3 regions of the Luteibacter sp. 22Crub2.1 genome follow, and region 3 is predicted to be linked to each of the others. Evidence: predicted binding sites of a transcription regulator. Region 3 holds the regulator's gene; each other region holds the start of a gene.
What was found. The regulator FliA, encoded in region 3, starts transcription of late flagellar genes. The targets are predictions, from matches to a motif close to TAAAGTTTNNCNNNCNNNGGCCGATAA.
Positions count from the first base shown of each region.

Region 1 (3,275 bases), on a different contig from region 3:
GCGTCTGGTCGAGCGGGCCTTCGGCGTGCTGGAGGGTCGTTCGGTCGCGGACGTGTTCGAGGAAGATCCGGCGATGGTCGCGGTGCTGCGTGGCCACGATCCCGCCGTCGCCGCCGTGGGCGGCGAGTCGTTGCATGAGGTGGCGTCACGTGTGCTTGCCGCGCTGGCGGATATCCGTGCGTTGCCTTACCGGCGCGTGGCGGTGGTGACGCACGGGCATTGCATGACGGCGACGCTGGGTGCGCTTCTGAACGGTGGCGAGTACGCGAGTTACCGGCATGGCAATTGCGGATACACGCCGCTGGGGGTGAACTCCGACGGATTCATCGTCGACCGGTGGAACATCAGTCCGGCCGAGGTCGCGACGGCCTGATTGTCCCGGATCCTGCATCGTCTCATCCGCATCTCGTCGGATAGTCTTCATTCGCTTCCGCCCCTAGCTTGGTAGTCGATCCGTCGCGCATCGCGACGACACACTCCGAGGTGGGCACCATGAGCAAGACCTGGTTCATTACCGGCACGTCCTCCGGCTTCGGCCGCCTTCTGACCGAAATGCTGCTGGCGCGCGGTGACCGTGTCGTCGGCACGCTGCGCCAACCCGGCGCTCTCGACGATCTCAAGACGCGGTATGGCGACGCGCTCGATGTCGTCATCATGGACCTGACGGACACCGCGTCGATCCGCGAAGGCGTCCAGAAAGCCTTCGACGGAGGTCGCGTCGATATCGTCGTCAACAACGCGGGCTACGGGCTCTTCGGTGCGGCGGAAGAAGTCACCGACGAGCAGATCCAGCGCATCATCGATACCAATCTCATCGGATCCATCCAGGTCATCCGTGCCGCCATCCCCCGGCTGCGTGAGCAGGGTGGTGGCCGTATCGTGCAGGTGTCGTCCGAGGGCGGCCAGATCGCCTATCCCAACTTTAGCCTGTACCACGCCTCGAAGTGGGGCATCGAAGGCTTCGTTGAAGCGGTGCTGCAGGAGGTCGCATCGTTCGGCATCGATTTCCTCATCGTCGAACCGGGTCCGTCGAAGACCGACTTCGGCAAGGGCCTGGTGACGCCTGAGCCGATGGCGGTCTACGACGACACCCCGGTGGGCGAGCTTCGCCGCGGCATCGTGTCAGGCGCCTTCGTCATCCGCGGCAATCCCGAAAAGATGGCGCGCGCGATGATCGAAACCGTGGACCTGGACAACCCACCACGCCGGCTGGTGCTGGGCGGCGATGCCTACGACCACGTCGAGGCCGGACTCAGCGCGCGCCTCGAGGAACTTCGCACGCAGAAACGTGGCGCATACGACGCCGACGACGAAGTAACGGCGTGAACATGGCGACTGCCAGAACGAGCCACCGGCGGGTGCTGTCATGACATCTTCAAGTCATTGAAATAAAACCATAATATTCGGCTTTTCGCTAAAGTCCCGGCACGCGGAGCCGATAGGGAGGCACCCCCGCTCTCCCCGAGTGTGTCATGCCCTTTCCTCGCTTCGCCCTGCCGACGCTCACCCTGCGTGCACGTCTTTCGCTTCGTCTCGCCGGCACGATCTTTTTGCTGCTGGCGCTCTGGATCGTCGGCGGGGTGCAGCTTCGCACCGCCGACGACCGCCTGCAGTCCGTGGTGACAGACACGCTGGCGCCCGTCGCCGATGTCGGTCACATCCAGAACGATTACAACGACCTGCTCGATGCGCTGGTGCATGCGACGCTGATGCGGTTGCCCTCCGCCGTCGACGACGCGGTCACCGCGATCGGCAGCAACCGCCATGACATCGACAAACAGTGGAAGTCGCTCACGGCCAGCGGCCTGGGCAAGGCGCAGGCCAAGCTGGTCACCCTGGCTGCCGAACACCGCAAGGCGGCCGATAAGGCGGTCGACGACGTCATCGAGCTGCTCAAGACGGAGCAGTTCGATCTGGCGCAGCTGCAGCTTTCAAACGACGTCCAGTCGGCCGTCGGCCCCCTGAAGAGCGACTTCTCCAACCTCTTCGCGCTGGCGCTCGACAACGGCAAGGCCGAAGCCGCGGCACAGCGCGCCGACATTGCGAAGGGTGGCGTTTTCTCCGCGGTATTGCTCGGTATCGCGTTGCTGATCGCCAGCGTCATGGATGTCGCGATCATCCGCTCGCTTGGCCGGCGCCTGCGCCAGGCGGCGGACGTGGCAGCCTCCATCGCCGGTGGTACCCTGGGCACACGCGTCGAGGTCGGTCGCGACGATGAGATCGGCAAGCTGCTGTCGTCGCTGGCGGCGATGGATGCCCAGCTCGGCAACGTGGTGACCCAGGTGCGCGACCGCGCCGACCACGTCGCTCACGCGGCCACCGGCATCGCCCGGGGTAACGAGGCGTTGAACGAGCGTACGCGCACGCAGTCCGCGCACGTCGACCTCACCACGGCCTCGATGAGCGAGATGGCTGGCGCGGTCTCGGACGGCCTGGGCCATGCGGCCGCCGCCAGCCGTGCCGTCATCGACACCCGTGAGATGACGGACGAGGGCCACCGTGTGGCTCAGGATGCGGTCGGCAACATGCGCGAGATCCAGCGCACCAGCGAGCAGATGAGCGAGATGCTGGATCTGGTGGAGCAGATCGCCTTCCAGACCAATCTGCTCGCGCTGAATGCGGCGGTCGAGGCGGCGCGGGCGGGCGAACATGGCCGTGGCTTCGCTGTGGTCGCTTCCGAGGTCCGCGCACTGGCGCAACGCTGCGGCGCAACCGCCAGGGACATTCGTGCCCTGGTCGCGGCCAGCGATGAGGCGGTGCAAGCCGGCGTCGTGTCGGTGGATCGCGCGGGCCAGGTGCTGCACAGCATCGCGGACCGCGTGGTGACCCTCAGCGGTCTCGTTGCCTCGGTGATGGACGCCACCCGTGGACAGAGCGAAGGCATCGCACGCATCGGTGGGGCCATTCGTGGCATCGATGAGACGACACGCGAGAACGCGGCGCTCGTGCAGCAGGCGGCCTCGGCCAGTCACGCGATGCGCGAGAGCGCGGAAATCCTTCGCCGCGAGGTCGCCTACTTCGTGCTGGAAAGCGAGGCGGCGTAACGCTCGCTCACCATCCCGCGGGCATGGACGCCCGACGCGCGGCCGGCTCCTGCCTGCCGGCCGTTGCAACTTTAGAAGGTGGTCCGTCAGACGGTCTCGCGGACCGCTTTCAGGGTCTTGTACAACGTCGCGCGCGACAGCCCTAGCAGGGGCGCAACATAGGAAGCGGCGTTACGCACGTCGAACAGGCCGCGGCTCTCGAGCAGTCGCACGAGGGCCTCGCGCTGCTCG
Region 1 covers NZ_FUYT01000008.1:172,265-175,539, forward strand. The annotation lists gene B5X73_RS10365 (histidine phosphatase family protein) at 1-373, shown strand, start outside; gene B5X73_RS10370 (SDR family oxidoreductase) at 493-1,326, shown strand; gene B5X73_RS10375 (methyl-accepting chemotaxis protein) at 1,473-3,044, shown strand; gene B5X73_RS10380 (helix-turn-helix transcriptional regulator) at 3,131-3,275, opposite strand, start outside.
Region 1: a site for FliA is predicted at 1,416-1,442, ahead of B5X73_RS10375 (methyl-accepting chemotaxis protein). Genes of this name have one in related genera too.

Region 2 (3,275 bases), on a different contig from region 3:
CCTCGGCGGCGCAGGCGGCGCCGTGCGCGAGCACCAACGCCAGCGCGCCGGTGATTGCGCGCCGGCGCCCGCGAAGCGAGTACTGCAAGACCTGCGGCCCCAACGGTGGTGTTCAGCGCGGCCTGGCACCCCGCGTCATGGCGGTCTGACGGGTGAGTTCCAGCCGGTCGGTATAGGTGTCGACGCGCACCGGAAACACCCGGGGCAGGGCCGCCACCCAGCTGTCGATGGTATCGACCTGCACGGTGCCGGTAAACGTCAGCTTGCCCAGTGCCGGATCGGCGAGGCGGATGGGCCGGCTGCTGTAACGGTTGACGTTGTCGACCACGGACGACAGTGGTTCATTGACGAATTCGAGCCGATGGCCGCGCCACGCGGTAGCCGTGGCCGGATCCACGTCCAGAATGCGCATGGCGTGAGTCTCCGGATCGAATGAGACTTCGCGCCCGGCACCGAGTTCGATGGTGCCATCGTCGCCCTGAGCCCCCGTCGGCGATACCTGCACCCGGCCTTCGGTCACCGCCACGGTGACCCGGTCGCCGGTGCGGCGCACGTTGAACGCCGTGCCGAGGTCGCGAATACGCAGTGGGCCGGCATTGACCACGAACGGACGCTCGGCATGCGCCACCCGGAAGAAGGCCTCGCCCGCATCCAGATCGATCGCCCGCTCGTCGTGGCCATAGCGGGTGGTTACCGAGGTCGCGCCCCCCAGCTCGATGCTGGAGCCATCGGGCAGGTCGATGTCGCGATGGCCGGCACGTTCGCTGGCGTACTGGCGGGTGGATGCCTCATGGGACGGACGCAGGCCGATGAATGCGCCCGCCCCGAGCAGGGCCAGCGCCGCCACCGCAGCGGCTGCCAGCGCGATGAGCGGCCGCCTTGCACGATCCGGATGGAGCGGGGCCGGGGCGTAACGCTGCACGAAGCGTTCGCGCAGCGACGGGGCCATGGCGCCCGCCGCCTCGGCCAGCGCCGAGGCGCGCTCGAACGCTTCCGCATGGCGCGGATCGGCCTCGAGCCAGTCGCTCCAGTCCAGCAGCGCCTGTTCGGGCAGGTCGGGATCGCGCAGCTGGGCCCACCAGTCCGCGGCGGTGTGTTCGACAGGGCGATCGATGCTAACGGGGGTCAGGGTCATGAGGGGTTCTCCGCGCGGTCGCGGCGTTCGCGGCAATGCGCCAGGGCATTGCCGACGTGGTAGCGCACCATGCGCTCGCTGAGCTTCATGTCCTTCGCGATGGAGGCGAAGTCGCGTCCGTCGATCACGTGCATGACGAAGGCGCGGCTGGTCTTGGGTGGCAACTCGTCCAGGGCCTGGCGCAGGTCGCGCCATTGCTCATGGGCCGACGCGTGTTGTTCGGGAATCGGCGTGACATGCCAGTCGTCGGCATCGGGATCGACCGGAGCCGTGGCGCGTACGTTACGCATCCGCAGCTTGTCCACGGCCAGATTGGAGGCCGCACGGAACAGAAACGCACGCGGCGAATCGATCTTCGTCGCGTCGTCCAGCGCCAGCAGCTTCAGATAGACCTCCTGGGCCACTTCCTGGGCGTCGGCAAGCGAATTCAGCCGTGCCCGCAGGAAGGCGACAAGAGCCGGGTTGTGCTCGCGGAACAGGGCGACCACCTGGGCGGCGCGCTTGCCCCCCGGTGAGGCGCCTGCCTCGGAAGAGTCCATGGTGTGTCTGACCGCGTTCATGGGGCTGGGTATCAATGGTCGCACGGTGGGAAATCGGCGCCCGTACGGGCAGGGACGAACGCCGATTTCCGCACCGGCGAACACCCTAGACGTGCCAGCTCCGGAAAATTGAAATGGGCGCCTTCACATCTTCGTCGGCCGATACCGGTCAAGGCGTGGTGGACCGTGCCGATAAAGGGTCTATCCCCCCACGATGCAAGCGGACTGCGTCTTCACCCGGTCCCCTTCATGACGTCGTTCAACCGCTTTCGTATCGCCACCCGGCTTGCCGTCCTGGGCGCCATTCTCCTTGCCGCGACGGTCATCGTCGGCATCGGTGGCTGGCGCGGCCTTGCCCGTATGCACGAGGTCCAGGTGGCGTCGGCCCGCACGGCGCTGGCCTATTCCACCGCGGCGGATACCGCTCGCGTGGCCCAGGTCGACTTCAAGAAGCAGGTCCAGGAATGGAAGGACCTGTTGCTTCGCGGTGCCGATCCCGCCGCCTTCCAGAAGTACCGCGCGGCGTTCGGCACGCAGGCGGACGCCGTGAAGGCGGACCTGGAGCGGCTGCGTGCGCAGCTGGCCGGCGTGGGGTCGTCCGTGGCCGAAATCGACGCCATCGAAGCGACGCACGCCACCCTGCGCGAGAAATACCTTGCCGCGCTTGCCCAGTACGCGGCGTCCAATCCGGGAAGTGCGCACGTGGTCGATGGCCTGGTGAAGGGAATCGATCGCGCTCCGACGGCCGCGATCGATGACATCGTGGCCCGGGTGCAGAAGGAGTCAGCGACGACCTCGGCTCGTCTGGAGGACGAAAGCGCCGCGGCCTTCCGCGCCGCCCTGATTCTGCTCGGTGCGGTCGTGCTGGGCGCGGTCGCGCTCGGTGTGGTGATCACCGTGCTGCTCGCGCAGAGCATTACGCGGCCGATCGGTCGGGCCGTCTCCGTCGCGGAAGCCGTGGCCGAAGGCGATCTTTCGACTGACATCCTCGTCCACGGCCGTGACGAGACGGCGCAGTTGCTGGGCGCACTGGCCCGCATGAACCGACAGCTGCGCCAGGTCGTGACGACGATCCGCCAGGGGGCGGAAGAAATTTCGCAGTCGACCGGTGAGATTGCCGAAGGCAACCTGGACCTCTCGTCGCGCACGAGCGAGCAGGCCGCCGCGCTCGAAGAGACGGCCTCGTCCATGCAGGAATTCACGAGCAGCGTGAACGGCAATGCCGCGAACGCGCGCGAGGCGCGCGGCATCGCGGAAGCATCGTTGCTCGGCGCGCAGGAAGGCGAGGTCGCCATGCGCGACGCGGTCGACGCGATGGACCGCATCGCCGACGTGTCCGGCCGGATCGCCGACATCACCGCCGTCATCGACCGGATCGCCTCGCAGACCCACATCCTCGCACTCAACGCGGCCGTGGAAGCGGTACGTGCCGGTGAGGCGGGACGCGGTTTTCATATCGTCGCGGCGGAAGTACGCACGCTGGCGGGTCACTCGAAGCAGGCGGCCAACGAGATCCGCCTCCTGGTGGACGAATCGGTCGAGACGATCGCCGACGGCGCCCGCCGCATCGGCAGCGCAGGCAGCGCCATGACCGAACTCTC
Region 2 covers NZ_FUYT01000006.1:219,988-223,262, forward strand. The annotation lists gene B5X73_RS08165 (TonB-dependent siderophore receptor) at 1-88, opposite strand, end outside; gene B5X73_RS08170 (FecR family protein) at 113-1,135, opposite strand; gene B5X73_RS08175 (RNA polymerase sigma factor) at 1,132-1,674, opposite strand; gene B5X73_RS08180 (methyl-accepting chemotaxis protein) at 1,924-3,275, shown strand, end outside.
Region 2: a site for FliA is predicted at 1,844-1,870, ahead of B5X73_RS08180 (methyl-accepting chemotaxis protein). Genes of this name have one in related genera too.

Region 3 (3,275 bases):
GACTCGACCTTGGCCATGAACGCCTCGACCTGCGCCACGCGCTGACCGGAAAGATCCTGCCACGACTGGGCTTCGACCATTTCGCCCAGGCCGATGTCGCAGCTCTGCGCGAAATCGCCCACGCGCACGGCAAGCGCCGTGGCATTGGTGCCGAACGCCGGGTCGGCATGATCGAGCACCAGCACTTCGTCGGCCTGCTTCGCCAGCGCCTGGGCCTGTGGACGCAGCTTTTCGCTGAAGTCCAGAGTGCGGTGCGCCGCGGTCGAGCTCATCTCGAGCACGTCACGCAGATGCTTGCGCGCATCGCTCATGTTGCCCGGCACGCCGTCGGTCGAAATGTCCGAAGCGAGGCGGCGCACGGATTCGTGCAGGTCGCGCGCAAGGTGGCCCAGCGCCAGGAACAGGTGCTGCTCGCGGCTGCGGATCAGGTTGTCGAGTGCCTTTTCGAAGGCGGCGCCGTCGTCGGCCTCGAGCAGCTCGCGCAGTTCGGGGACGACCTCTTGGCCGGGGGAGAGCATCGTATTCATCGTTATTCCCTTAGCCCGCAGCCGCGGCGAGTCGTTCGAAGATCTTGTCGAGCTTTTCCTTCAGCGTGACCGCCGTGAAAGGCTTGACGACGTAGCCGTTAACACCGCTCTGCGCGGCGGCGATGATCTGATCGCGGTTGTTTTCCGCGGTCACCATCAGCACCGGCAACGACTTCAGACCGGCATCGGCGCGGATGGCGCGAAGCAGGTCGATGCCCGTCATGTTGGGCATGTTCCAGTCGGTGACGACAAGGTCGATCGGCTGCGAGCGCAGCAACGCGAGGGCCGCGTTACCGTCTTCGGCTTCCTGAATGAGCGTGTTGGTGAAACCCAACTCGACCAGGAGATTCCTGACGATGCGCCGCATGGTGGAAAAGTCGTCCACCACGAGGATCTTCATGTTCTTGTCCAAAACTGCTCTCCGCCACGTGCTTTTTCTTTACCGGCGACGGCACCGCGATGCCGTCACTGCTTGTCTTTCCAACCCGTCATGCGTGCACGCAGGCGAATCAGGGCCTGGCCATGGATCTGGCACACGCGCGACTCGCTCACACCCAGTACCACACCGATTTCTTTCAGGTTGAGCTCTTCATCGTAGTACAGCGACATCACCAGCTTCTCGCGTTCCGGCAGGCCGTCGATCGATTGCGCCAGCGCGTCGCGCAGGCCGTTCTTCTCGAAGTTGCCCTCCGGGCCCGAGGCGTCGGGGTCCGCGACGTCGATCGCCGCGCCTTCGTCGCCTTCCGGCGCCGTGAGGCTCAGCAACCGCGCGCTCGCCGCGTCGGCCAGAATCTGGTTGTACTCCATGGCGTCGATACCCAGCCGCTTCATCACTTCCGCGTCTTCGGCGTCGCCACCCGTTTCGTTCTCGATCTGCCTCGTTACTTCAGCCACCTCGCGCAACTTCCGGTGGACGGAGCGCGGGGTCCAGTCCGTCTTGCGCAGTTCGTCCAGCATGGCGCCACGAATGCGGATGCCCGCATAGGTCTCGAAGCTGGCCGCGCGAGTCGGCGAGTAATTTCTTGCGGCCTCGAGCAGTCCGATCATTCCGGCCTGCATGAGGTCATTCGCGTCCACGCTTGGCGGCAGGCGGCCCATCAGGTGATAGGCGATCCGGCGCACCAGGGGTGCATGCGTTTTAACCAGTTGATCCGCTGGAACTCTAGTGATTTCAAGGTATTCGCTAGCGACACTCACAGCGGCAGCCCTCCCCCCATGTGGTTCCGTTCGGCGAAAAAGCCGATGCGACCCTGCACCCGGGGTTCGGGTTCACCCCATGTATCGACCGACCGGGCCAGATTCTTGAATCCCACCGCCGAGCGGCTGCTCGGCCAGGCGTCGACCACGGCCGCCTGACGGCGGATGGCCTGACGCAGGTACTCGTCGTGCGGAACCATGCCCATGAAATCCAGGGACACGTCCAGGAAGCGGTTGGTCACGCGGGCCAGCTTCTCGAACAGCTGACGGCCTTCCTGCGCATGGCGGACCATGTTGGCGACGATGCGGAAGCGGTTCACGTCGAACTCGCGGCTCATCACCTTTATCAGCGCGTAGGCGTCGGTCAGCGAGGCCGGCTCGTCGCAGACCACGACCACCACTTCGTCGGAGGCTGCCGCGAACATCGACACGCTGTCGGAGATGCCGGCGGCGGTGTCGACGATCAGATATTCGGGGGCGACCGGGTATTCGTCGAAGGCGCGGATCACGGCGGCGTGCTCGATATTCGGCAGCTGCGCCATGCGGCGCGCGCCCGAGGTCGCCGGGATCACCTTCAGGCCGTGGTTGGCGTGGAGGATCAGGTCCTCGATGCGGCACTCGCCTTCGAGCATGTGGCCCAGATGGCGCGTGGGCTGCAGGCCCAGCAGCACGTCGATGTTCGCCATGGCCAGATCCGCGTCCAGCAGGACCACGTCACGGCCGCCCATCGCGAGCGCCATGCCGAGGTTGACCGCCACCGTGGTCTTGCCCACGCCGCCCTTGCCGCCCGCCACCGCGATGCTGCGCGTGGGACGACGGTCGGCGAGCCAGTTGAGCCCAGCAGCCTGGGTGGAATCGACGTGTGTGTTCATGAAGGAATTCACTGCCGTGAAGGGGTGTGCGGATGCGGATGCCGTGGTCACGTTACTTCAGTTCCCGGTGTCAGGCGATGGCTGGCGCGGTGGAGAAGCCGAAACGGTCGGCGAGAATCGCGTCGTCCGGTTCGTCGGTGCGCTGCTTGACAAGTTGAGCGGCCAGGCAGACGAGTTTGCGCGCATCCGCGGAGGCGATGTCTTCCGGCACGCGCTGACCATCCGTGGTGTAGTCGAGCGGCAGACCGTGACGGATGACGGCCGACAGGGCACCGCCGATCAGTGGGGCCTCGTCGAGCTTGGTCAGGATCGCGGTCTGCGGCGCCAGCGGCGCGTAGGCACGGATCGCGTTGTCGATGGCCTGCGCCTGCGCGTTCGCGGCAAGCACGAGGCAGACACGCACCTCGGTCATCGCGCGCAGGGTGTCGAACTGCTGCTGCAGCTTCGGATCGTTACCGGCCAGGCCGGCGGTATCGATCAGCACGGTGTGCTTGCCACGCAGCTGCAGCAGCACGTTGCGCAGGCTCTGTGCGTCATGGGCGTTGTAAACGCGCACGCCGAGCAGGCGGCCGTAATGTTCCAGCTGAGCGCCCGCGCCGATGCGGTACTGGTCGGCACTGATCAGCGCGACGTTCGAGGCGCCGTGGCGGAGCACCGCACGCGCCGCAAGCTTGGCGAT
Region 3 covers NZ_FUYT01000015.1:84,922-88,196, reverse strand. The annotation lists gene B5X73_RS16170 (protein phosphatase CheZ) at 1-527, opposite strand, end outside; gene cheY (chemotaxis response regulator CheY) at 538-939, opposite strand; gene B5X73_RS16160 (RNA polymerase sigma factor FliA) at 993-1,724, opposite strand; gene B5X73_RS16155 (MinD/ParA family ATP-binding protein) at 1,721-2,596, opposite strand; gene flhF (flagellar biosynthesis GTPase FlhF) at 2,667-3,275, opposite strand, start outside.